DNA from 2 places in the Brucella sp. GW823-FHT04E01 genome. Region 2 is predicted to be linked to the other one. Evidence: riboswitches for the same ligand, from Rfam matches in the RefSeq annotation. Region 2 holds a riboswitch; the other holds the start of a gene.

Region 1 (11,298 bases), on a different contig from region 2:
GCTTGTCGCGGTGATAATCAGCCAGGTGGGCGTTCAGATCGATAATGGGGTGAAGGCTCTGCTCTTCGCCCTTTTTATTTATGCGGTCGGTTTCGAAAGTGGTCCGCAATTCTTTAGATCACTCGGGCGGCAATCCTTGCGTGAGATCGCAATGGCCGCGGTGCTCGCTATCAGCGGTCTCGCGACCGTCGTCATCATGGCGCGCATATTCGGTTTGGACAAAGGTCTTGCGGCGGGTATCGCAGCAGGTGGGCTGACGCAATCTGCAATCATCGGAACGGCAAGTTCGGCCATTTCCAAGCTTGGTCTGGCAGCTGACGAAGTACAGCGATTGCAGGCCAATGTCGCTGTTGGATATGCTGTGACCTATATTTTCGGTTCCTTCGGAGCGATCATTGTCTGCGTCAATCTGCTGCCGAAATTCATGGGACGCACTATCCGCGACGATGCCATCAAGGCGGAAGCCGAACTTTTGGCTGGCATAAGGGTCTTGGGGCAGGGCGAAAGCGAAGCAGCTCCTGATCTTGTGGGGCGCATCTATAAGGTGGAACAGGCATCAGGAAAGACCGTGGCCCAGATTGAGGCGATGACCTCTGTTGAAGACGCCATAACCATTGAACGGGTCAAACGTGCTGGCAAGATCATCGGCCTCGCACCCAATCTCCATCTGGAAAGGGACGACATCGTTCTTGTGGCCGGCAGGCGCTCAGGCGTTGTCGCTTCTGGCAACAAGATCGGCACCGAATTGCAATCTTCTGAAGGCATGGATGTCGTCGTGCAAATCCGTGACGTGACGATCACTTCACCGGATTATGTCGGCAAGACCGTTGCTGCGATCAAGGAGAATATAAGCTCTGAACTGCGCCATGGCGTCTATGTTATCGGTGTCAAACGTGCCGACAAGCCTTTGCCGCTGCAACCTGATACGGTCATCAGTGCTGGCGATGTCGTTTCACTCTACGGAACCGATCAGGATTTGCAGCGTGCGGCGAAGTCTATCGGTCCGGTGATCGTTCCGAGTGACAAGACCGATTTCGTGTTTCATGGTCTTGGTATCGCATTCGGTCTTCTGATTGGTCTGGCTGTCGTGCGCATTGGTTCGATACCGCTGACACTCGGCAGCGGCGGCGGAGCGCTTCTGTCAGGTCTGCTCTTCGGTTGGTATCGCAGCCGGAACATGACCATCGGCAACATGCCGACGGGTGCCTCCACATTGCTGCGCGATTTGGGCCTCGCTGGCTTTGTTGCAGTTGTCGGCCTCCAATCAGGTCTGCAGGCCGTGCAGACAATTATCAGCAGCGGTCTCACCATTTTCCTGATCGGTGTGGTCGTAACCATTCTGCCGCTGATCATCACGATGTTCTTTGGCCGTTACGTGCTGAAATATGACAATGTGGCTATATTTGCTGGCGCTCTTTCCGGGTCGCGCAGCGCAAATCCTGCCTTCGGCGAAGTGCTCGACAAGGCAGGCAATTCCATTCCTACCACCCCGTTCGCAATCACCTATGCGCTTGCCAATGTCTTTTTGACATTGCTCGGGCCGTTGGTGGTCGCTTTCTCCTGAGGAGTAGATCATGGCGAAGACTGATTATAGCAAATATGCAAAGCTAAGCCCGTTCGAACTCAAGGACGCACTGATCCAGCTGGCTTCAAGCAAAGCTGATCTGACCATGCTGAACGCCGGGCGCGGCAATCCGAACTTTCTTGCCACCTTACCACGTCGTGCCTTTCTGCGGCTGGGGCTATTTGCAGTCGCAGAAGCCGAACTTTCCTATTCCTATATGTCGACAAGCGTGGGCGGTTTGCCGAAAGTCGAGGGAATTGAAGGGCGTTTCCAGAGATTTCTTTCAGATAATGGCGACCAGCCCGGGGTGAAGTTTCTCGGGCGTGCACTGTCTTATGTACGCGATCAGCTGGGCCTTTCCCCATCAGAATATCTGCATGAAATGGTGGAAGGCATTCTTGGGTGTAACTATCCGGTTCCACCGCGCATGCTGAAGATCAGCGAAGAGATCGTGAAGCATTATCTCGTGCGCGAGATGATCGGCGGTTACATGAGTTCCGATAAACTCGATATATTCGCGGTCGAAGGCGGAACTGCTGCCATGACCTATATTTTCGACACGCTGAAACAGAACAAGATACTTGATGAAGGCGATACAGTCGCCATCGGCATGCCAGCTTTCACGCCCTACATCGAAATACCGGAACTGAACAATTATCGGTTGAAAGAAGTGCACATCAATGCCGACCCGCACCAGGGCTGGCAATATCCGGAAGCGGAGCTGAACAAGCTGCTCGACAAGTCGGTCAAGGTCTTCTTCCTGATCAATCCGAGCAACCCGCCGTCGGTCAAGATGGATCAACGCGGCCTTGAGCAAATCGCGCGGATCGTCAAGGAAAAGCGTCCCGATCTCATGATCTTGACGGATGACGTCTACGGCACTTTTGCAGATGACTTCAAGTCGCTCTTTGCGATCTGCCCTTACAATACAATGCTCGTCTATTCTTTTTCCAAGTACTTCGGAGCAACCGGCTGGCGTCTTGGTGTTGTCGCCATGCAGAAGGACAATCTTCTGGATGAAAAGCTCAAGAACCTCCCGTCATCGGCGAAGAAGGAAATGAATGAGCGCTATTCCTCACTAACGCCGGATGTCTCAAAACTGAAGTTTATTGACAGGCTTGTTGCCGACAGCCGCACTGTCGCGCTTAACCACACAGCAGGGCTATCAACGCCGCAGCAAGTGCAGATGGTTCTGTTCTCGCTTTTCGGTCTGATGGACGAAAAGGATTCCTACAAGGCCGAACTCAAGAAGTTGATCCGTCACCGTGAAGCGGCGCTTTACCGCGAGCTTGGGCTGGAACCACAGTCCGACGAGAATGAAGTCGATTATTATACGCTGCTCGATCTGGAGGATATCGTTCGCCGCCTCTATGGCGATGATTTCGCGGCCTGGGTGAAGAAGAATATCTCTCCAACAGAATTGCTTTTCCGTATCGCAGATGAAACCGGCATTGTTATGCTTCCGGGCACTGGCTTCGGTACTTTGCAGCCTGCAGGGCGTATCTCGCTGGCGAACCTCAATGAGTATGAATATGCCGCTATCGGGCGTTCGCTCCGGCGTATGGCGGAAGAGGTTTACGACAAGGAATTCAAGCCAAAGAAGAAAAACAAATAAGTTGTTGGGCAGGGGCGCGAAAAGCGCCCCTTCAGCCATTAGGCTGACGACAGAACCAGCAAGTCGCGGCGGACGTCATCACCGTTGCCGCTTATGAGCTGCTTCTCGATATCCGCATGTGTGGCCTTCCATATCGGCACCGCTGCAGCAAGAGCTGCTTTTCCCTCAGGCGTGAGTTGCAATAAACGCTCGCGCCTGTCCTTCGGGTTGATAACGATCTCCACCCAACCTTGCCGTTGCAATGGCTTCAACGCTGCGGTCAAAGTCGTCTGATCCATGGCCAACAGTTCTGCCACCGGCTTCATTGGCGGCGGTGACGGGCGATTGAGCGACATCATCAGCGAGAATTGACCGTTGGTCAGCCCAACTGGACGCAGAGCGTCGTCAAAGCGGCGGGCGAGCGCACGTGCGGCGCGCTGAACATGCAAGCAAAGGCAGGTATCACGAACCAGAAGTGTTGTTTCAAAAGGTACATCGAGGCTATTTGACATGACTTATTAATATTGATATCAATGTAAATCGTCAAGCGGGAACATTGATATCTGGGCATAGACAGGGAGCAAAAGCCGGAGGAGGGCTTGCACCATGAATGAGGTCGTATCCCGAGAAGTTTGGCTTGAGGCGCGACGTGCGCTTCTGGCAAGTGAAAAAGAAGCCACCCATCTGCGCGACAAGGTCAATCGTGAGCGGCAGGCACTGCCATGGGTGAAGGTTGATAAGGATTATGCATTCGATACGCCTTCGGGTCGGAAGTCGCTTTCCGAACTGTTCGACGGGCGTAGCCAGTTGCTGATCTACCATTTCATGTTCGGACCCGACTGGGATCAAGGTTGCACCGGATGTTCGTTCCTTGCCGACAATCTTGATGGTGCCGTGACTCATCTCAACAATCACGACGTCACGCTAGTTGCCGTTTCGCGCGGGCCTCTGGCAAAGCTGGAAGCCTATAAGAAGCGGATGGGCTGGCATTTCCCATGGGTTTCGTCAGAAGGCAGTGATTTCAACTTCGATTACCACGTCTCCTTTACCAAGGATGAACTCGAGAATAACCGCGTTTTCTACAATTTCGACAAGCTGGCTGCAGAAGATGCTTTTGATGAGCTGCCCGGCATGAGCGCTTTCTACAAGGACGAAAGCGGTGCCATCTATCACACCTATTCCAGCTATGCCCGAGGCATCGAGGAGTGGATAGGCACTTTGATGATCCTCGACCGAGCCCCCAAGGGCCGGAATGAAAATGGCACGATGCATTTCGTCAAACGGCATGATGAGTATGAAGCACAGGCTTCCAAGCACAGCTGCTGCGGCTGATCATTCAACCGTAAAATAAATCCAAGGGAGTACTTTCAATGAAAAACGGCTCTTCTCCGTTCGTCTGGTACGAACTTATGACAACAGATGCTGACAACGCACAGGATTTTTATACAAAAGTTGTCGGCTGGACAGCGAAAGATGCCGGGGTTCCCGGCATGAAATATACATTGTTCGAAGTGCCCGGATGCATGATTGCAGGCATGATGTCGATGGCGGATATGCCAAAGGAAGATTGCGGAGGCGAACCCGGCTGGATCGGTTATGTCGGTGTCGCAAATGCAGACGAATATGCCAAAAAGGTTGAAGCTGAAGGTGGCAAGGTGCTCAGAGCAGCGCAGGATATCCCGGACATTGGACGGTTTGCGATCGTTTCGGACCCGCAAGGTGGTATCTTTGCACTTTTTGAACCGAAAGACGACATGCCGCCACCGGCTGACTTCGGTTCGCGCAAACCGGGGCATCCGGGCTGGCATGAACTGTATGCTCAAAACTGCGAGACGGTATTTCCGTTCTATGAGAAAGTTTTCGGCTGGAAGCTCTCACGAAATTTCGACATGGGGCCTATGGGCAATTACAAGGTGTTCAGTGTCGATGGCGCCGATCACGGCGGTATCATGACCGCACCTCCCGGCACTCCTGTTGGCTGGGGTTTCTATTTCATGGTCGATGGCGTGAAGAATGCTGCCAGCCGGGTCAAGTCTCTCGGCGGAGCGGTTTTGCAAGAGCCGATGGAAGTGCCGAACGGGGAATGGGTTGTTCAATGCAAGGATCCGCAAGGTGTGAACATCTCGCTCGTGGCGCCAAAACCGTAGGATAATTGCGCCTTGCGATTGACTGCCGATACATTTGCGATGATTGGTTGGACCATCGAAACGTATCGGCGGAAGATCGATCATGCACGACAGAAGGATGCGTCAGTCTCGGCAGGCAGGTACTGTTTTTGCCGCGGATGTTGGTGGGTCCTTCATTCGGCTGGCCCGCTCTGTACATCCGGGACACATCGAACTTCTTGAAAAGTTGCCGACCCCTGCAAGCAGTTGGGATGAGTTCGGGGGCGCATTGGAAACTGTGCTTCGAACCCGCGCATCGGACGAGGTGGGGCCACTTGCACTTTCCATCGCTGGATTGGTTGATCCAGTAACAAGTTCCGCTTTCTCGGCGAACATTCCTTGCATCACCGATCACAGATTAAGCCTTGAACTCGGCGAGCGATTGGAGCGACAGGTGATCGCCGCCAATGATGCTGATTGTCTGGCCCTTGCAGAAGCTATCGAAGGGGCCGGTAAGGGGCACGACATAGTTTTTTGCGCAGTGCTGGGCACAGGTGTTGGCGGCGGGCTTGTTATCGACGGTCGATTGGTTCGCGGTAAAGCCGGTTTGACTGGCGAATGGGGGCATGGCCCGATCCTCAACACGTATGTAGAAATAGACGGACAAACAGTGTCGGTTCCTCGCTTCGATTGCGGCTGCGGCCAGAGCGGTTGCGTCGATACGATTGGCGGCGCGCGCGGGATCGAAAAACTGCACCAGTTTTTGAACGGTATAGATGCGAGTAGCCATGCGGTCCTGCAGGAATGGCTGGAAGGCAGACCGGAGGCGAGACGGACGATTACCGCTTATCTCCAGCTGGTTGCCGATCCGCTTGCAGCCGTCGTCAACATAACAGGCACGTCGATTATTCCGGTTGGTGGTGGACTTGCTACTGCTTCCGAATTGATCTCCGCACTTGATACGGCCGTCAGGGCCAGAATTTTGCGGAAAATGAACCAGCCATTGGTCGTTCCGGGTGTATTCGGCAGTGATGGCGGTTTGGTTGGGGCCGCAATATTGGGGCATCAGACGTGAGCGTGTTACTTGAAGTCTGCGTAGATAGCGCCGAAGGGTTGCGGTCGGCAATAGAAGGTGGTGCGGATCGTATCGAGCTCTGTTCTGCGCTTGAGCTTGGTGGTTTGACGCCTTCGCTGGGATTGATGGAGCTTGCCTTGAAAGCGCCAATCCCGGTTTACGCAATGATCAGACCGCGCGCGGGCAATTTCTGCTTTTCGACAGAAGATGAAGCCATCATGGTGTCGGATATTCGTAATGCCAGAAATGCCGGTTTGGCCGGTGTTGTCATTGGAGCTTCGCTGAGCGACGGTTCTCTTGATGTCGCCATGTTGGAAAGACTGGTTGCAGAAGCAAAAGGCCTTGGAACGACGCTTCATCGCGCATTCGATCTCGTTCCGAATATGGAGATTGCCGTACAGCAAGCAATTGCACTCGACTTCGAGCGCATTCTGACGTCTGGTCTGTCACAAACTGCGGAAAAGGGGTTGGATAATCTGCGGGTGCTGGCTGAGTTGGCTGGTGGCCGAATCCGCATCATGCCCGGCAGCGGCGTCAACGCGGAGAATGCGAGACGGATCGTGGAGGCAACGGGCGCGGCAGAGATTCATGCTTCATGCCGTGTCCCGGTCGAAGAGAAGGATTCTCGCGCTATCGCTTTCGGTTTTGCCGCAGAACAATCATTTCGGACATCAGTTCAGCGTGTAAGCGCGTTGAAAGCCGCCATAGAAAAAATTTGAAGGACGTTCATTCCAAATTTTGTAAGTCGCTGAGTGCAACATTCATAAACTGATCGGCAAAAGAAATGGAAATTTCTCATACACTTTAAGGCGACACTTAAACCCTATTGCCACCCCGAAAGAGTTTGAGTAGAAGTGACATCACATCAAGAGTTGGGGAGACGCCCAACGCCAACCTGCCTCTCCGGGCAAGGTGGTACTCTCTGTAAAGAGAGGATGTGGCCAAACCGGCAAATATACGGATAAAGCCACTCGCGTCCTCCCCCAACATAAACTAGGGACCGACGCGACATGCCGATTAAAATTCCTGACGATCTGCCAGCAACCAGTGTTCTCCAGGCCGAGGGCGTCATGGTCATGCGCGAAGCAGATGCCATTCGTCAGGATATTCGTCCGCTGAAGATCGGCCTTCTCAATCTGATGCCGAACAAGGTCACGACAGAGACGCAGATTGCGCGTCTGCTTGGCGCGACACCGCTGCAGGTCGAGCTAACTCTTGTTCGTATCACCAACCATGTGGCGCGCCATACGCCTGCCGATCACATGTTGTCGTTCTACCAGCCGTGGGAAGAGGTGCGGGACCAACGCTTTGACGGTTTTGTCATCACCGGTGCTCCGGTCGAACGCCTCGAGTTCGAGGAAGTCACCTATTGGGATGAGATGCAGCGTGTCTTCGATTGGACGCAGACCCATGTGCACCGGTCACTGAATATATGCTGGGCCGCACAGGCTGCGGTCCATCATTTCCACGGCATGGGCAAGTACGAGCTGCCGGGCAAGGCGTCGGGCGTCTATAGCCAGCGCAATCTTGCGCCGTCGTCTCCCTACCTTCGCGGGTTCTCGGATGATTTCAAAATCCCGGTTTCACGCTGGACCGAAGTGCGCAAGAGCGACATTCCAGCCGAGAGTGAGCTGAAGGTTTTGGTCGATAGTCCGGAAACGGGCCTTTGCCTGCTGGACGATCCACGTCATCGCGCGCTGCATATGTTCAATCACGTGGAGTACGACACAACGTCGCTTGCCGATGAGTATTTCCGCGACATTCAGGCTCAGCCTGAAACAAAGGTTCCAGCGAACTATTTCCCCGGAGATGACGCGACGCGCCAGCCGGAAAACCGCTGGCGCAGCCACGCGCATCTTCTGTTTGGAAACTGGATCAACGAGATGTATCAATCGACGCCTTACGACCTGCAAAATATCGGGAAGCGTTAAGGGCACACAGTAAGGAAAGCGCGACCAGAATGCATCCGATCCACGGCAGGGCTTGCAAGTGCCAGTGCCGTAAAGCAAGTCCGCCCGTGGCCGTGCCAAGCGCTACGCCTATGTGCATGGCAGATAGATTGATCCCGACACCGGCATCTGCCGTTGCGGGATCGGTCGTGATGAGAAAGCTCTGAACGACGGGTGATATCATCCAGCTGATACAAGCCCAGATCATCAGTACCGCGCCGAAAATAGTGCTGGACCCTGTTGCAAGTGGTATCGTTGCTAACGCCGTCAAATAGAGGAGCGGCGTCAGCACGATAGCCAGCCGAGGCGACAACTTGTCGACGAGCAAACCACCGAGATAACCGCCTGTCATTCCGGCCATGCCGAACGCCACCATCGCCCAGATGACTTTCTGTGAAGAGATGTGGACAGCCTCCAGAAGATAGGGTGACAGATAGGCGAACAAGACGAAATGACCGCCGATCATCAGGATGGAAACCAATTGTGCTGATACCAGCCGAAAGGATTTCAGGTGCGGCATATAAGGTGGCAAGCCACGCAGGCTTCGTCCTGCACGGGGCAGGGAAAGCAACGACAGGAGCAGCACCAAAGCTGCCGCCAGTGCCAGGCACAGGAAGACCGCACGCCAGCCCAGCCAATCGTTGACAATCATTCCCGTGGGGACACCGGCCACCATCGATCCGCTTATACCCATGAATATGATCCCGATGGCGCGTCCGCGCATTGCGGGACTAACCAGCTCTGTCGCCAGCATGGTGGCAATCAGGCAGACGACTGCACTTGCGGAGGCCATGCCGATGCGCGCGATAAACAGGACAGCATAATTGGAGCTAATGCTCGCGATGATATTGCTTGCGACGAAAACGCCCAAGGCGAAGACGAGGATGGCTTTCCGTTCGAAGCGCGTTGTGAGAACGAGTGCCATTGGAGCGGTAAGCGCAAAGGTAATCGAGAAGATTGATGTGAGCTGCCCAGCAGCACTGACTGAGACATTCAAACCGGGTGCGATGCCCGGAAGAATGCCGACGATAATGTTCTCGGCGGTGCCGGTAACGAAGGTTGCCAGCGCCAGCACAAATAACCGGATGTCCATATTTGCCATTCCCTTTCATGGTAACACCATGCGGGCAGCAAATGGCCCGGCATGGCGATATTGCATGCCGGGTTTCGAGGCAAAGCTTCGGTTATCCCTGATATAACTTCATAACATCCAAACCGGCTTCTGGCCAGTTTCTTGCTGTTTAGCTGGCGGCACGCGCCAGCCATCTGTGCCAGTCGTCCTCTGAGCCGTGGAAAACGTTCAGGTCAATCTTACCGTTCACGCCCTGCGACAGACCCGACCCGGAATACTGCCAGAAGGTCCATGGGCGACCCGGATAGACCTTCGACGGATGCTGGGCAACGGCACGCAGCCAGAATGGATAGTTGGTGAAGGCACCTTTCAGGTTATCGTCATAGAAGTCCGGAGCTGTATAGATGATTGGCCGCTTGCCATAATGCTGCTCCAGCCTGTCCATGAAGACCTGCATCTTTTCCCGCACCTGCGCCGGAGAAGGCCGACGCTTGCAGGAGGAATCGCCGTTCCATTCTACGTCGATGACAGGTGGAAGCGCATCGGCTTCCTTTGGAACATTGCGGATGAACCAATCGGCCTGCTGGCTTGCCACGCGGCACCAGTAGAAAAAGTGGTATGCACCGCGTTTGATGCCCGCTGCTTTCGCTTCGCGCCAGTTCTTGCGGAACATGGGATCGAGGTGGTCGCCGCCGTCGGTCGCCTTGATGTAGGCGAAGTTTGCACCTTGCGTGCGCAGTCTCACCCAATCGATATCACCCTGCCAGCGGGAGACGTCCACACCGTGCACTGCCAGCTTGCGCGGCGATGAGCGTCCGAAATTGATTGGTTTCGCATCACGAAAGCGGTGGCTGTAGACTTTCGATCGTTCCTGTGGTGCGAGGCGCACCGGCGGATAGGCTGCGACTTCCGGCTTTGGAACAGAGATGCGCACCTGAGGGCGTTCCTGCAACTGCGGTTGCGGTGTAACGGGAGCAGGCGGTTCTGCCTTGAACGGACCCGCATCCGGAATGGGGCCGGCCCAAGCCAGAACTTCTTCCTGCTCGGCAGCTGGCATCGGCTGCGGTGCGCTCGCCATTTCGCTCAAGGGGGCGGGCGGAACCGGGCGAGCCACCGAACTTGTGGTCTCAGCCGATGTCTTCGACTGGAGCATAATGCTGTCGATGCCCGAACTTGACGTACAGCCCGTCAAAGCGGCGCAGGCAAGGGCAATGACTGATACAACCGAAGAACGCATGAGCACCCGTAACGCAAAACAAATGGGCTGCAACGCTCCCTCCGAGCTAATTGCTAATCAAAGCTTACCGGGAAATGCTGAATCCAAAGTTTACGAAATTGCTAATGCACATTCTCTAATTCGATTGTTGAAGAATTTTTATCAGCGCTGTTGCCGAATTCTCCAATGCGGTTTCATCAAATCCTGAGAATCCGAGGATAAGCCCCTGACGTGGCGTCAGTTTTGTATAGAGCGTTGATAGCGGATAAACCTCGATACCAGCATCTGCGAGAACAGTGGCAAGGCGCGTATCGCTTTTCCCGTCTGGCAAAGCCAGCAGCAATGAAAGCCCGGCAGGAGGGGCCTCAATCTGGAACAGTTCCGGCTCTCCGGGCGCCAGTGCTGCAATCAGTTTACGCCGCCGCGATGCATGTATGCGCCGCATGCGCCTGATGTGCTGTGCAAAGGCTCCCGTTTCGATAAAACTGGCCAATGCCGGTTGGGCCAAGGGCGATGGCGCTGGGAACAAGGTTTGTCGCAGCGCCCTGAATCGAGTGGTCATGTGCGACGGTACAATCAGAAAACCGAGCCGCAGGAGTGGCGAAAAGACCTTGGAGAAACTTCCGATATAAAGGATGCGATCTGGATCAAGCGACATCAGAGATGGCAATGGCTGGCCGACATAACGGTGCTCGCTGTCATAATCGTCCTCGATGATGATGG
Region 2 (11,298 bases):
GCTCGGCATGGCGGCGGGTTATGACAAGAACGCCGAAGTCCCGGATGCATTGCTGAAACTGGGCTTCGGCTTCACCGAAATCGGCACCATCACACCGCGCCCCCAAAGCGGCAATCCACGCCCGCGCATTTTCCGCCTCGTTGAAGATAGAGCGGTTATCAATCGTCTTGGCTTCAACAATGAAGGCCATGATGCGGCGTTTAAGCGCCTGTCGCAACGTGCAGGCAAGAGCGGTATCGTGGGCGTCAATATCGGCGCCAACAAGGATGCCGAAGACCGCATCGCCGATTATGTTGCCGGTATTCGCCGCTTCTATCAGCTGGCACGTTATTTCACGGTCAACATCTCTTCGCCCAACACTCCGGGTCTGCGCAATCTTCAGGCTCGCGACAGCCTGCGTGAATTGTTGAGCCGGGTACTGGAAGCCCGAAACGAAGAAGGCAAGATGTGCACGCTGAAGCGTCCGGTTTTCCTCAAGATCGCGCCCGATCTGACCAATGAAGAACTGGACGATATAGCCGCCGAGGCAACCGAACAGAAGCTGGACGGCATCATCATATCCAATACGACACTTTCACGCGCCGGACTGAAAAGCGCAGAAAATCGTGATGAAACAGGTGGGCTTTCCGGTGCCCCACTTTTCGACCGTTCCACCATCGTCCTTGCCCGGATGCGCGAGCGCGTCGGTCCTGACATGCCGCTGATCGGTGTCGGCGGCGTGGATAGCGCCGAGACAGCGCTGACGAAGATCAAGGCAGGCGCCGATCTCATCCAGCTTTATACGGGCCTGATCTATCGCGGCCCGAACCTGCCTGCTGAAATCGTGCGCGGCCTGTCCGCCGCTGTAAAACGTGAGGGCGTTACCAACATCGCCGCACTGCGCGACCGGGACACCAAAGACTGGGCCCGGCGCGAACTGTCTGCATGATCAAGCGATGAATTCTGTACGATAGCGTCGCGGAAGAATCGCCAGAAGCGTAACGCCGCGGATAGACAGAAACAGATTGAGAGCCAGCCAAAGCCCGTGATTGCCCATCACGGGCTTTGCCGCATAAAGAACAACCATAAAGAGTGCGAGCGACAGAAACATCATGTTGCGCATGTCGCGCGACCATGTGGCGCCGATATAGACCCCGTCCATATGGAAGGCCAGCAGCCCCGTAATGCCTGTCAGCGCCGCCCATGGCAGATATTTCAAAGCCTCGGCATGAACGTCTTCCGCCTTGGACAGAAGCCCAATGATGGCATCGCCGAACACCAGCAGGAAAAAGGCGATGATGCTCGCCATGACCAGCCCCCACACGAAAGTGAGCTTGGCACCCCGCACAAAGGCCGGGCTGTAACGCGCTCCGATCGACCGGCCGACAATCTGTTCGGCAGCCGCCGCCATGCCGTCCAGAAAGAAACCGGCAACGAGAAAGAAGTTCAACAAGACGGCATTGGCCGCAAGCGTGACCGTCCCAAGGTCGGATCCCGCCCGCGTAAAAAACGCGAAGGCAGTCAGAAGCAGGAACGAACGGATCATGATGTCGCGATTGACCGCGAACATGCGCAAAATTCCTTGCTTCTGAAAGATGCGTGCCCGGTTCGGACGCAGGGATGCATCCTTGCGGAAATGCCTCAGCACGATGAACATGCCGACGAGAGCGGCAACCGTTTCACCAGTCACTGTCGCCCAGGCAACCCCCGTGACGCCCCAGCCCATTTCAAGACCGAGGATGATGCAGAGCACTATATTGATGCCATTGAGCAGCACTTGAAGACCGAGACCGACAAGGCCCTGTCCGCGGCCAAGAACCAGCCCGAGGATCGAATAATTGATCAGCGCAACCGGTGCCGACAACATGCGGATCGACACATAGGTCGCCATGGCTTCCTGCGTGGCGGAAGTTGGATGCATGAAAGTGGACGAGACAGCGATGATGATCGGCAGGCACAGGATCATCAGACTGCCGGCTACCACCGCGATAATGATTGCGCGCCAGAAGATCGCCTGTTCTTCCACTGCATCTTCCGCACCCACGGCCTGCGCCACAAGTCCAGTCGTGCCGGAGCGGAGGAAGTTGAACATCGATAGCAGGAAGTCAAATACCAGCGCGCCGATCGCCAGACCGCCGATCAGCTCGGCCTGTCCCATCTGGCCGACAACGCCCATGTCCACAAGTCCGAGAAGCGGCGTCGTGATTGCAGCAAGCGTCATGGGAATGGCGATCAGCATCACCATCCGGTGCGTTACGTCGAACGGCCTTGTTACGCCACCAACACGTTGCAGCGACTGATCCATAATGCTTGTCCCGAATGCATTCCCTCTGATGAAGATCATCTACTCTGGAATCAATCGAAACTACAGATAATTCGGCCACCGCATTGTCGCAGTTCCTGACAGCGAACTGTCAGGAGAAACAGCAATGTTAAAGACCCAACATCATGGCCCAATATATGTAAGTGGGTTTGTTTTCAGGCGTAGCCCAGGCAAGGCCATAATGCTCGAATGTCGGATCGAGCATGTTCTTGCGATGGCCCGGCGATTTCATCCATGCGTCGAAGACGGCTTGGGTATCACGCTGTCCCGAGGCCACGTTTTCGGCGGCTGGTCCGCGGATACCCGCCTGGCGCAGTCGCGCGACGAAGCCATTGCCCCAACCGACGCTGTGGCCGATCTTTCCGTAACTCGCCATACGCCTTGCTTGATAAAGCGCGGCTTGCTCGAGCTTGGAATCGGTCGCCATCAAAGGCAGACCATTTGCCTTGCGAATAGCGTTGAAAATCGGGGTGGGATCATTGTCTCCGGCAGCCAGCGCCATGTTCAATGGCACGACCGACACCGCCAGCGCCCCACCGGCGAGGACCAGAAAGCCGCGCCGGTTAAGTGTTAATCCTTGTTTTTGCTGCATTGCCTGTCTGAGCTATCCAATTACCGAATTGAGTTCATTTCCGGTAGCTGAGGATACGGAGCAAAATAAAGGCAGGAATGACGACAGCCGCCCCAAGGATCAGATAATCGACAAAACCTGAGATTGCCGAAAAGCCCATATTCCACAGGCGCAGGAAGAAATCGCGAATGCCATAGAAAATATCATAAGGCGTCCAGTGAAACGCGCTCATGACCACGCCGACGACCAGCGAGATCAGCACCAGCTTGATCAGGACACGGGCGGGGGTATCGCCAAGAAAACGGTTCACACCATCCGACATGCAAATCTCCTGAGTGGTTATTGGTCAAAGCGACAGATTCATCGCGCAAGAAATAGGCTGTCCGTGCAGCCTTCGCAAGTTCCACACTCGTTTATCGCTGTTTGCGGTAATCTCGCGGAGCTTTCTGTTTTTGCCGCGAAAATGAACGGTTCATGCTGCGCGTATCGGTGAAACCGCTTGCAACGGCCACTTCCAGCAGGGACAGACCTGTTTCGGATAAAAGTTCCTTGGCCTTTTTAACCCGAAGTTCTTCGCGAACCTCGAATGCCGTTCGCTCAAGGGCAAGTTTGAAACCACGCTCCATCTGGCGGACAGAAATTCCCAATCGTCGCGCGACATCGATCATCGGCACCGGGTCTTCCAGCGTTTCCTCAAAAATACGGATCGCCTTGCGGATCATCGGCGAGCGTACACCGTTGAAACTCAGAGCGGGTTGTTCGGAACGTACAAGCTCATAAGGGATCATGAGGATGGATGCGCTCTTGCGCGCCAATTCCTCGGAAATCTCGTTCTGTATGATTGAAAGCGCCAGCGACGCCGTACCAAGCCCGCCAGCACAGGTGAAATGTCTTCCGCTGCGGTGAAACAGGCTGGTCGTATCGGCTGTATAACCGTCGAAAAGCTCCAGAAAATCGTCACGATGGAACCAGCTGACGCAGCAATTGCGGTCCGGCAGAAGATCGGCCTCCGCCAGCAGAAAGGCGGCAGTACAAAGACCGACTACGGTCTTGCCGCGCCGGTCCGCACGCTTGATGATATCGATCAGTGCCTGCTGCCTCGGCCGATACTGTGCAAGCAGCCCGCCGACAACGGCAACATAATCACAATCGTCGAGTTCTCCCATGGGGGCCGTCGGCTCGATCACCATGCCGGAGCTGGAGGTTACGGGGTCTCCTGATAGCGCGCAGATTTTCCATGCGCAGCGTATCTGACGGCTCTTGTCGCGATCATCGGCAGCAAGGCGAAAAGGATCGAGGAAAAGGCTGAGCGCACTCAGCGTAAAGCCCGGTAGCGCAACAATGCCGACCGATAGCCTGCGCTGCGGGGCATCCGTTGTCGCTTGAAGCTTCCCGTCCTGATCCCGTTCGATTCCAGTTGTCACTTAGGTCGGTCTCCTCCACCCAGAACTATATCTGCTCGGAGGAGGCTAATACAGTCAACGAAAATGCTTGGAAAGCTTCAACTGCTGCGCCTGATAGTTGGAGCCGAGGTCGACACCGTAAAGCGCAGATGGGCGGTGCAGCATGTGTTCGTAAACCAGACGCCCGACGATCTGCCCGTGCTCCAGAATGAACGGAACCTCATGGCTGCGAACTTCCAGAACGGCGCGGCTGCCGGTTCCACCCGCAGCGCTGTGCCCGAAACCCGGATCGAAGAAGCCTGCATAGTGAACTCGGAATTCGCCAACCAGCGGATCAAACGGCGTCATTTCCGCCGCATAAAGCGGGGGAACATGCACGGCCTCGCGTGAGACGAGAATATAGAATTCATCCGGATCCAACACGAGTTCGCGCGCGCCGCGATCATAGATCGGTTCCCAAAAGTCGAGAACGTCGTGCGCTGCGCGCTTGTCCACATCGACCACAGCCGTATGGTGCTTGCCGCGATAGCCGATCAGCCGGTCAGGACCGCCCGAAAGATCGACCGAAAGGGCGATGCCGCCGCCGGAGATATTCGGCATTTCCGCAGCAACCAGTGTTTCGGCATGATGCAGTGCGGCGAGTTCAGCTTCGTCGAGCTGGGCCCGCCCCTTGCGGAAGCGTATCTGCGACAGGCGCGATCCCGTGCGCACGACGATCGGGAATGTGCGTGGGCTGACTTCCAGATAAAGCGGGCCATTATATCCCGCAGGCACCTTGTCGAATTCCTGCGCTCCGTCCGCGATAACGCGGGTGAAGATATCGAGGCGTCCCGTTGAACTTTTCGGGTTTGCCGATGCCGACAGGTCCGCCGACAGCGCCAGCCCTTCGAGGAGCGGAACGATATAAACGCAGCCGGTCTCAAGAACTGCCCCTGCGGTCAGGTCGATCTCGTGCAGTTTCAGTCGTTCCAGCTTTTCCAGGACCGGTGTGCCTGGCCCCGGCATGAAGGAGGCGCGGACACGATAGGCCTTTGCGCCAAGCCTCAGATCGAGGCTTGCAGGCTGTATCTGATCGGGATCAAGAGGGCGTGGAGACGCCAGCAAACCGCTTTCAAACAGCGCGGAAATATCCGCATCCGCCAGAATTCCAGCATCTTTCTGCATCATTACCCCGATACTCCGTAGCCTAAAGCACGTCGTGCTTTATCGTGTTCAAGCGACATGCTTTAATCTCTTGTTTTCACGCATGTCTTTATCCCGAAACCGGTTCCCACTTTCGGGAGACATGCTGTAAGCATTGCTTGACAAAGACCATTGACTGCTCGCGGCGTCAATGCCAACCCTTCCAGCAGCTAGAAACCGGGTTTTCCGCAGGAATCCAAGCATTATCACGGCATGCGGGATGCGCTTTTCCCGAAAAGGGGCGGTTTCGGCATTGACGGCTCTACTCAACAGGCATAATGAAAATGTGTTCCGTGGTGATTTGGCCGGCCGGCTTGCAGCCACGTTAAAGAATTCGCTAAAAAAGGCCGCGGTTCGTTACCGGCCTTTTGCGTGTTCGCAAGGCCGGTTTTTTATTGGCCGCCGAGGCTCGACTATCCTGCCCCGGCCGACCAGCTTTCGACAGGTTGGAAAAATGACGACTGAGAATACCCGCAAGTTTCGCCCTGCAACTGAGCTCGTGCATGCCGGATCGTTGCGTTCCGGATTTGCCGAAATGTCAGAAGCAATGTTCCTGACACAGGGCTTCCTCTATCCGAATGCCGAAGCCGCCGAAGCGCGCTTCAAGGGCGAGGATCCGGGTTTCATCTATTCGCGTTATGCCAACCCGACCACCGACATGTTCGAAAAACGCATGTGCGCGCTGGAAGGCGCCGAAGAAGCCCGTGCAACCGCATCCGGCATGGCGGCGGTCGCAGCTGCGATCCTGTGTCAGGTGCAGGCGGGCGATCACGTGATTTCTGCCCGCGCCGTTTTCGGCTCCTGTCGCTACATCGTAGAGACTATCTTGCCGAAATATGGCGTCGAAATCTCGATTATCGACGGCTCCGATATTGAAAACTGGAAAGCGGCTGTTCGCCCGAACACCAAGGTCATGTTCCTTGAAAGCCCGTCCAATCCGACGCTCGAAATCATCGACATTGCTGCCGTTGCACAGGTCGCCAATGAAGCGGGCGCCAAACTGATCGTCGACAACGTTTTTGCCACACCACTTTTCCAGAAGCCTCTGGAGCTGGGCGCGCATATCGTCGTTTACTCTGCGACCAAGCATATCGACGGTCAGGGACGCTGCCTTGGTGGTGTAGTCCTCTCCGACCGCGAATGGATTGAAAACACCCTGCAGGATTATTTCCGTCACACCGGTCCGGGGCTCAGCCCATTCAACGCGTGGATCATGCTGAAGGGTCTTGAAACACTGGCCGTGCGCGTGCGCCAGCAGACGCTATCGGCGACTGCGGTTGCCGACTTCCTCGCAAACAAACCGGGCGTGAAGCGCGTGATCTATCCGGGACGGGCAGACCATCCGCAGGCCGACATCATCGCCAAGCAGATGACCGGCGGCTCGACCCTCATTGCTTTGGAACTTGACGGCGGCAAGGAAGCAGCCTTCAAGTTCCAGAACGCGTTGCAGGTTTTCAGCATCTCCAACAATCTGGGTGACGCAAAAAGCCTGATTACTCACCCGGCAACCACGACGCACAAGAACCTCAGCGACGAGGCGAAAGCTGAACTCGCTATCTCGGACGGCCTCCTGCGTATCTCGGTTGGCCTCGAAGATACGGATGATCTCGTCGAGGATGTAGAAGAAGCGCTGAAGGCCGCGCGCTAAGCAAACACATAGCTATATTGTGGCATTTAGGCTGCAAACAAAGGCTAAAACTGAGCATTTGCCGGAACATTTCGGCAAATGCCGTTCATTTGACGTGCCGAATTGTTGACCTCCCCCGCAACTTTAGCGATAGGTGGGGCGAACAACGGTGCCCATGAACAGAATCGGCAAACCGTTCAATGCAAAGCATCATTGCGATCCGGTTTTATCTGATCTCAAGGTGCCAAGGCCGATGTGAATGTAGGGCGGGTGCGCATGTACAGAGCGGTAACGCGGGGGATCGAAGTTTCGGTCGAACCTTTCTATTTGGAAGACCAGTCCGAGCCCGAAGAAAACCGTTATGTCTGGGGCTATCGTATAACGATTGCCAACAACTCCACGGAAACCGTACAGCTTCGTTCGCGTTACTGGCAGATTACCGATGCGAACGGGTATGTCGAGGAAGTGCGCGGGCCGGGCGTGGTCGGCGAACAACCAACACTCGAACCAGGCGACTCTTTTCAATACTCATCGGGCTGCCCGTTGACCACTACATCGGGCGTCATGGTCGGGCGCTATCAGATGCAGGGCAACGGCGGCAGTTTGTTCGAAGTCGATATACCCGCTTTCTCGCTGGATATTCCGGAACAAAGGCGAACTTTAAATTAGGTTGGTCATAAAAAATGGCTCGCCACCAGTGGTAACAAGCCATTTTCTCAGCTGTAATAAAGCCTAGGACTTTGGCGCGAATTCCGCCGGATCGAACTCATAGCGTTTCGAGCAGAACTCACAGGTCACGGAAATCTTGCCGTTGTCCGCACTCTCTGCAATTTCCTCGGCTGTAAAACCTGACAGCACACCGGAAATTTTGTCCCGCGAGCACGAACACTCGTCCAGCACAGGCACAGAGTCGAAGACGCGCACGCCGCGTTCATGGAACAGACGATAAAGCAGCCGCTCGGAGCCGACCTGCGGGTCCGTCAGTTCAGAACTTTCGATCGTTCCAACCAGCGAACGGGCTTCGTCCCATGCGTCGTCTTCGGGATGAAAGGCGACTTCGGCTTCATCCTCATCACCGCCTGGCAGGTCGGGGATGCGTGCACGCAGTTCGGATTCCGGCAGGAACTGAATGATCAGCCCGCCAGCACGCCACTGTTCCACTGGCTTACCATCAGCACCGCGTTCGACAAGCTTGGCAACGCTCAGTTTCAGATCAGTCGGAATCTGTTCCGACTGACGGAAATAGGTCGTGGCGATTTCTTCCAGCGTCGAACCATCAAGCGCAACAATGCCCTGATAGCGCTGAGTATAAGCGCCCTGATCCACCGTGAAGGCGAGTGTGCCCCGTCCAAGCAGTTCCTCGGGCTTCGTCTTGTGGGCGGCAACCGCCTCCTTTAACCGTTCCTCGTCGAAACGTGCATAGGCGCGCACCGAACGCGGCGTGCGGAAGTCGACCACCAGCATGTCGACGGGACCGTCGGACTGCGTCTGGAAGATGAACTTGCCTTCAAATTTGAGCGACGTGCCAAGCAATACGGTCAGCACCGTCGCTTCCGCCAGCAGGCGGGCCACTTCTTCCGGATAGTTATGGCGTTTCAGAATGCCGTCGATACTCGCGCCAAGCTGAACCGCGCGACCACGCACGTCGAGTCCTTCCACCTGAAAGGGCACAACGGCGTCATCGCCTGCGAAGTCGAAATCGCCCAGATTGACCTGGATGTTCTCGACTTCGGTATGCTCATTGCTGGTCTTGTCAGCCAAATTATGCTCCCAGATCGCGGCTTTGCAGACACCAGGCCAGAATGGCTTTCTGGGCATGGAGCCTGTTTTCCGCTTCATCGAATACGACCGATTGTGGTCCATCGATCACTTCATCCGTCACTTCCTCGCCGCGATGTGCAGGCAGGCAGTGCATGAAAAGCGCCTTCGGATCAGCTTTTGCCATCAGTCGCGCATTGACCTGATAGGGCATGAAAACGTTGTGGCCGCGGGCATGATCTTCCTGCCCCATCGAAACCCACGTATCGGTCACGATGCAATCTGCGCCGTTCGCCGCTCTTTCCGGATCGATGGTAGACATGATGCTCGCGCCATTCGCTTTCGCCCAATCGACATATTGCGACTTGGGTTCACTGCCTTCCGGCGTTGCGATATTGACGTTGAAATCAAAACGCGCCGCAGCTTCAACCAGCGAGTGGAGGACGTTGTTACCGTCCCCCATCCAGGCAAAAGTCTTGCCTTTGATCGGGCCGCGATGTTCCTCATATGTAAGAACGTCAGCCATGATTTGACAAGGGTGCGTATCGTCCGTCAGTGCATTGATAACCGGAACAGTTGCATATTCGGCAAGTTCCAGCATGCGTTCATGCGATGTGGTGCGGATCATGATCGCATCAACATAGCGCGACAGAACTTTCGCCGTATCGGCGATGGTTTCACTGCGCCCGAGCTGCATTTCCGAACCGGTCAGCATGATCGTCTCGCCGCCAAGCTGGCGCATGCCGACATCGAACGACACACGCGTGCGCGTGGAAGGCTTTTCGAAGATCATCGCAAGCACCTTGCCTGCGAACGGTCGTTCGATTTCTCCCGCCTTCAGGCGCGCCTTGCGCGCCTTGGCGTCTTCCATGATAGCGCGAAGTTCCGATGCCGGAACAGCAGAGAGGTCGATAAAGTGTTTGATCCCGTTATCGCTAGCCATGATATCACGCCGTCTTGCTGATCGGATTTGCAGTTGCGAGCCGTTCGACCGCCGTTTCAATGCGCTTCAGCGCTTCACGCGCTTCTTCCGGCGTCGTAACCAGCGGCGGAAGTAGACGAACGACATTGTCGCCAGCGCCGACGCTCAGGAAATGCTCGTCACGAAGGGCCTGAATGAGACTGGTATTCGGCACAACGCACTTGATGCCGATCAGCAGGCCGCGGCCACGGATTTCGGAAACAACACTTGGGTAGCGGTCAACGATGGAAGCAAGCCCCTGTTTCATGACCAGAGCGGTTGCCTGAACATTTTCGAGGAAACCGTCAGCCAGAACAACATCGAGCACGGCATTGCCGACGGCCATGGCCAGCGGGTTGCCGCCATAGGTCGTGCCGTGAACACCAGCCGTCATGCCCTTGGCCGCTTCTGCGGTCGCGAGACAAGCACCCATCGGGAAACCGCCGCCGATGCCCTTGGCCACAGCCATGATGTCCGGCTTGATACCAGCCCACTCATGCGCAAACAGCTTGCCCGTGCGGCCAACGCCGGTCTGCACTTCGTCGAGGATCAGCAGAAGACCCTTTTCATCACAGATCTGGCGCAGCATGCGCATGAATTCTTCAGGGAAACCGCGCAAACCGCCTTCGCCCTGCACGGGTTCAAGCAGGATCCCTGCAGTCTCATCGGTGATAGCGGCACGCAATGCCGCTTCATCACCGAACGGAACCTGATCAAAACCGTCGACCTTCGGGCCAAAGCCTTCGAGATATTTGGCCTGACCGCCAGCGGCAATCGTGGCCAGTGTGCGGCCATGGAAGGCGCCTTCAAAGGTCACAATGCGGTAGCGTTCCGGGTGACCGCTTACATATTGATAGCGGCGCGCGGTCTTGATCGCGCATTCAAGGGCTTCAGCGCCGGAGTTGGTGAAGAAGACCTTGTCGGCGAAAGTGCTCTCGACAAGACGCCGTCCTAGCTTCTCCTGCGCCGGAATTTCGTAGACATTCGACAGATGCCACAGCTTTTCCGCCTGGGTCTTCAGCGTTTCCACCAGATGTGGATGCGAATGGCCAAGCGAGTTCACAGCAATGCCGGCAGCAAAGTCGAGGTAACGTTCGCCGCTTTCGGTAATCAGCCAGATGCCCTCACCTCGCTCGAAGCGCAGCGCCGCACGATTATAGGTGTCGTAAAGCGGTTGCACGGTCGTAGCGTCGGTCATAGCGTCAGGCCTCCAAAGCCTTTTTTGCAGCTTGCACGGTCGCACCGGCAAAGCTGTGTTTCCCATAAACAGTCCTCAGGCACTCGAAACGGTTCCCACCTTTCGAAAAGCGCCCAATATTCCATCCCAGCTGCCGCGAAAATATAATGAGACATGAGGGAATGGCCCAGATAGCTCATGCTCCTCGCCTGAGCTTCCGGCAGAAATAAAAAACCGCCCTCAGGGCGGCATATTTATCTCGCGCGTATATTGGCGTTCACAAAAAAAATGTCAATCAAAGCAAGCAAGGTTTGCAG

What was found. Region 2 has a riboswitch for S-adenosylmethionine ahead of AC1RHM_RS16370 (O-succinylhomoserine sulfhydrylase). Riboswitches for the same ligand answer to the same signal wherever they lie in the genome.
Positions count from the first base shown of each region.
Region 1: another riboswitch for S-adenosylmethionine. It lies ahead of metA (homoserine O-acetyltransferase MetA); the one in region 2 lies ahead of AC1RHM_RS16370 (O-succinylhomoserine sulfhydrylase).

Region 1 is NZ_JBXAIK010000003.1:782,487-793,784, reverse strand. It holds gene aspT (aspartate-alanine antiporter) at 1-1,564, shown strand, start outside; gene AC1RHM_RS14105 (bifunctional aspartate transaminase/aspartate 4-decarboxylase) at 1,575-3,179, shown strand; gene AC1RHM_RS14100 (MarR family winged helix-turn-helix transcriptional regulator) at 3,218-3,670, opposite strand; gene AC1RHM_RS14095 (DUF899 domain-containing protein) at 3,765-4,490, shown strand; gene AC1RHM_RS14090 (VOC family protein) at 4,529-5,305, shown strand; gene AC1RHM_RS14085 (ROK family protein) at 5,388-6,338, shown strand; gene AC1RHM_RS14080 (copper homeostasis protein CutC) at 6,335-7,057, shown strand; SAM-I-IV-variant riboswitch at 7,196-7,305, shown strand; gene metA (homoserine O-acetyltransferase MetA) at 7,349-8,269, shown strand; gene AC1RHM_RS14070 (MFS transporter) at 8,214-9,389, opposite strand; gene AC1RHM_RS14065 (glycoside hydrolase family 25 protein) at 9,529-10,596, opposite strand; gene pdxR (MocR-like pyridoxine biosynthesis transcription factor PdxR) at 10,712-11,298, opposite strand, start outside.
Region 2 is NZ_JBXAIK010000004.1:241,533-252,830, forward strand. It holds gene AC1RHM_RS16340 (quinone-dependent dihydroorotate dehydrogenase) at 1-928, shown strand, start outside; gene AC1RHM_RS16345 (MATE family efflux transporter) at 929-2,284, opposite strand; gene AC1RHM_RS16350 (CAP domain-containing protein) at 2,412-2,894, opposite strand; gene AC1RHM_RS16355 (DUF6460 domain-containing protein) at 2,929-3,195, opposite strand; gene AC1RHM_RS16360 (GlxA family transcriptional regulator) at 3,287-4,297, opposite strand; gene AC1RHM_RS16365 (2'-deoxycytidine 5'-triphosphate deaminase) at 4,352-5,443, opposite strand; SAM riboswitch at 5,742-5,821, shown strand; gene AC1RHM_RS16370 (O-succinylhomoserine sulfhydrylase) at 5,913-7,106, shown strand; gene apaG (Co2+/Mg2+ efflux protein ApaG) at 7,362-7,754, shown strand; gene AC1RHM_RS16380 (Hsp33 family molecular chaperone) at 7,818-8,846, opposite strand; gene argF (ornithine carbamoyltransferase) at 8,848-9,786, opposite strand; gene AC1RHM_RS16390 (aspartate aminotransferase family protein) at 9,791-11,002, opposite strand.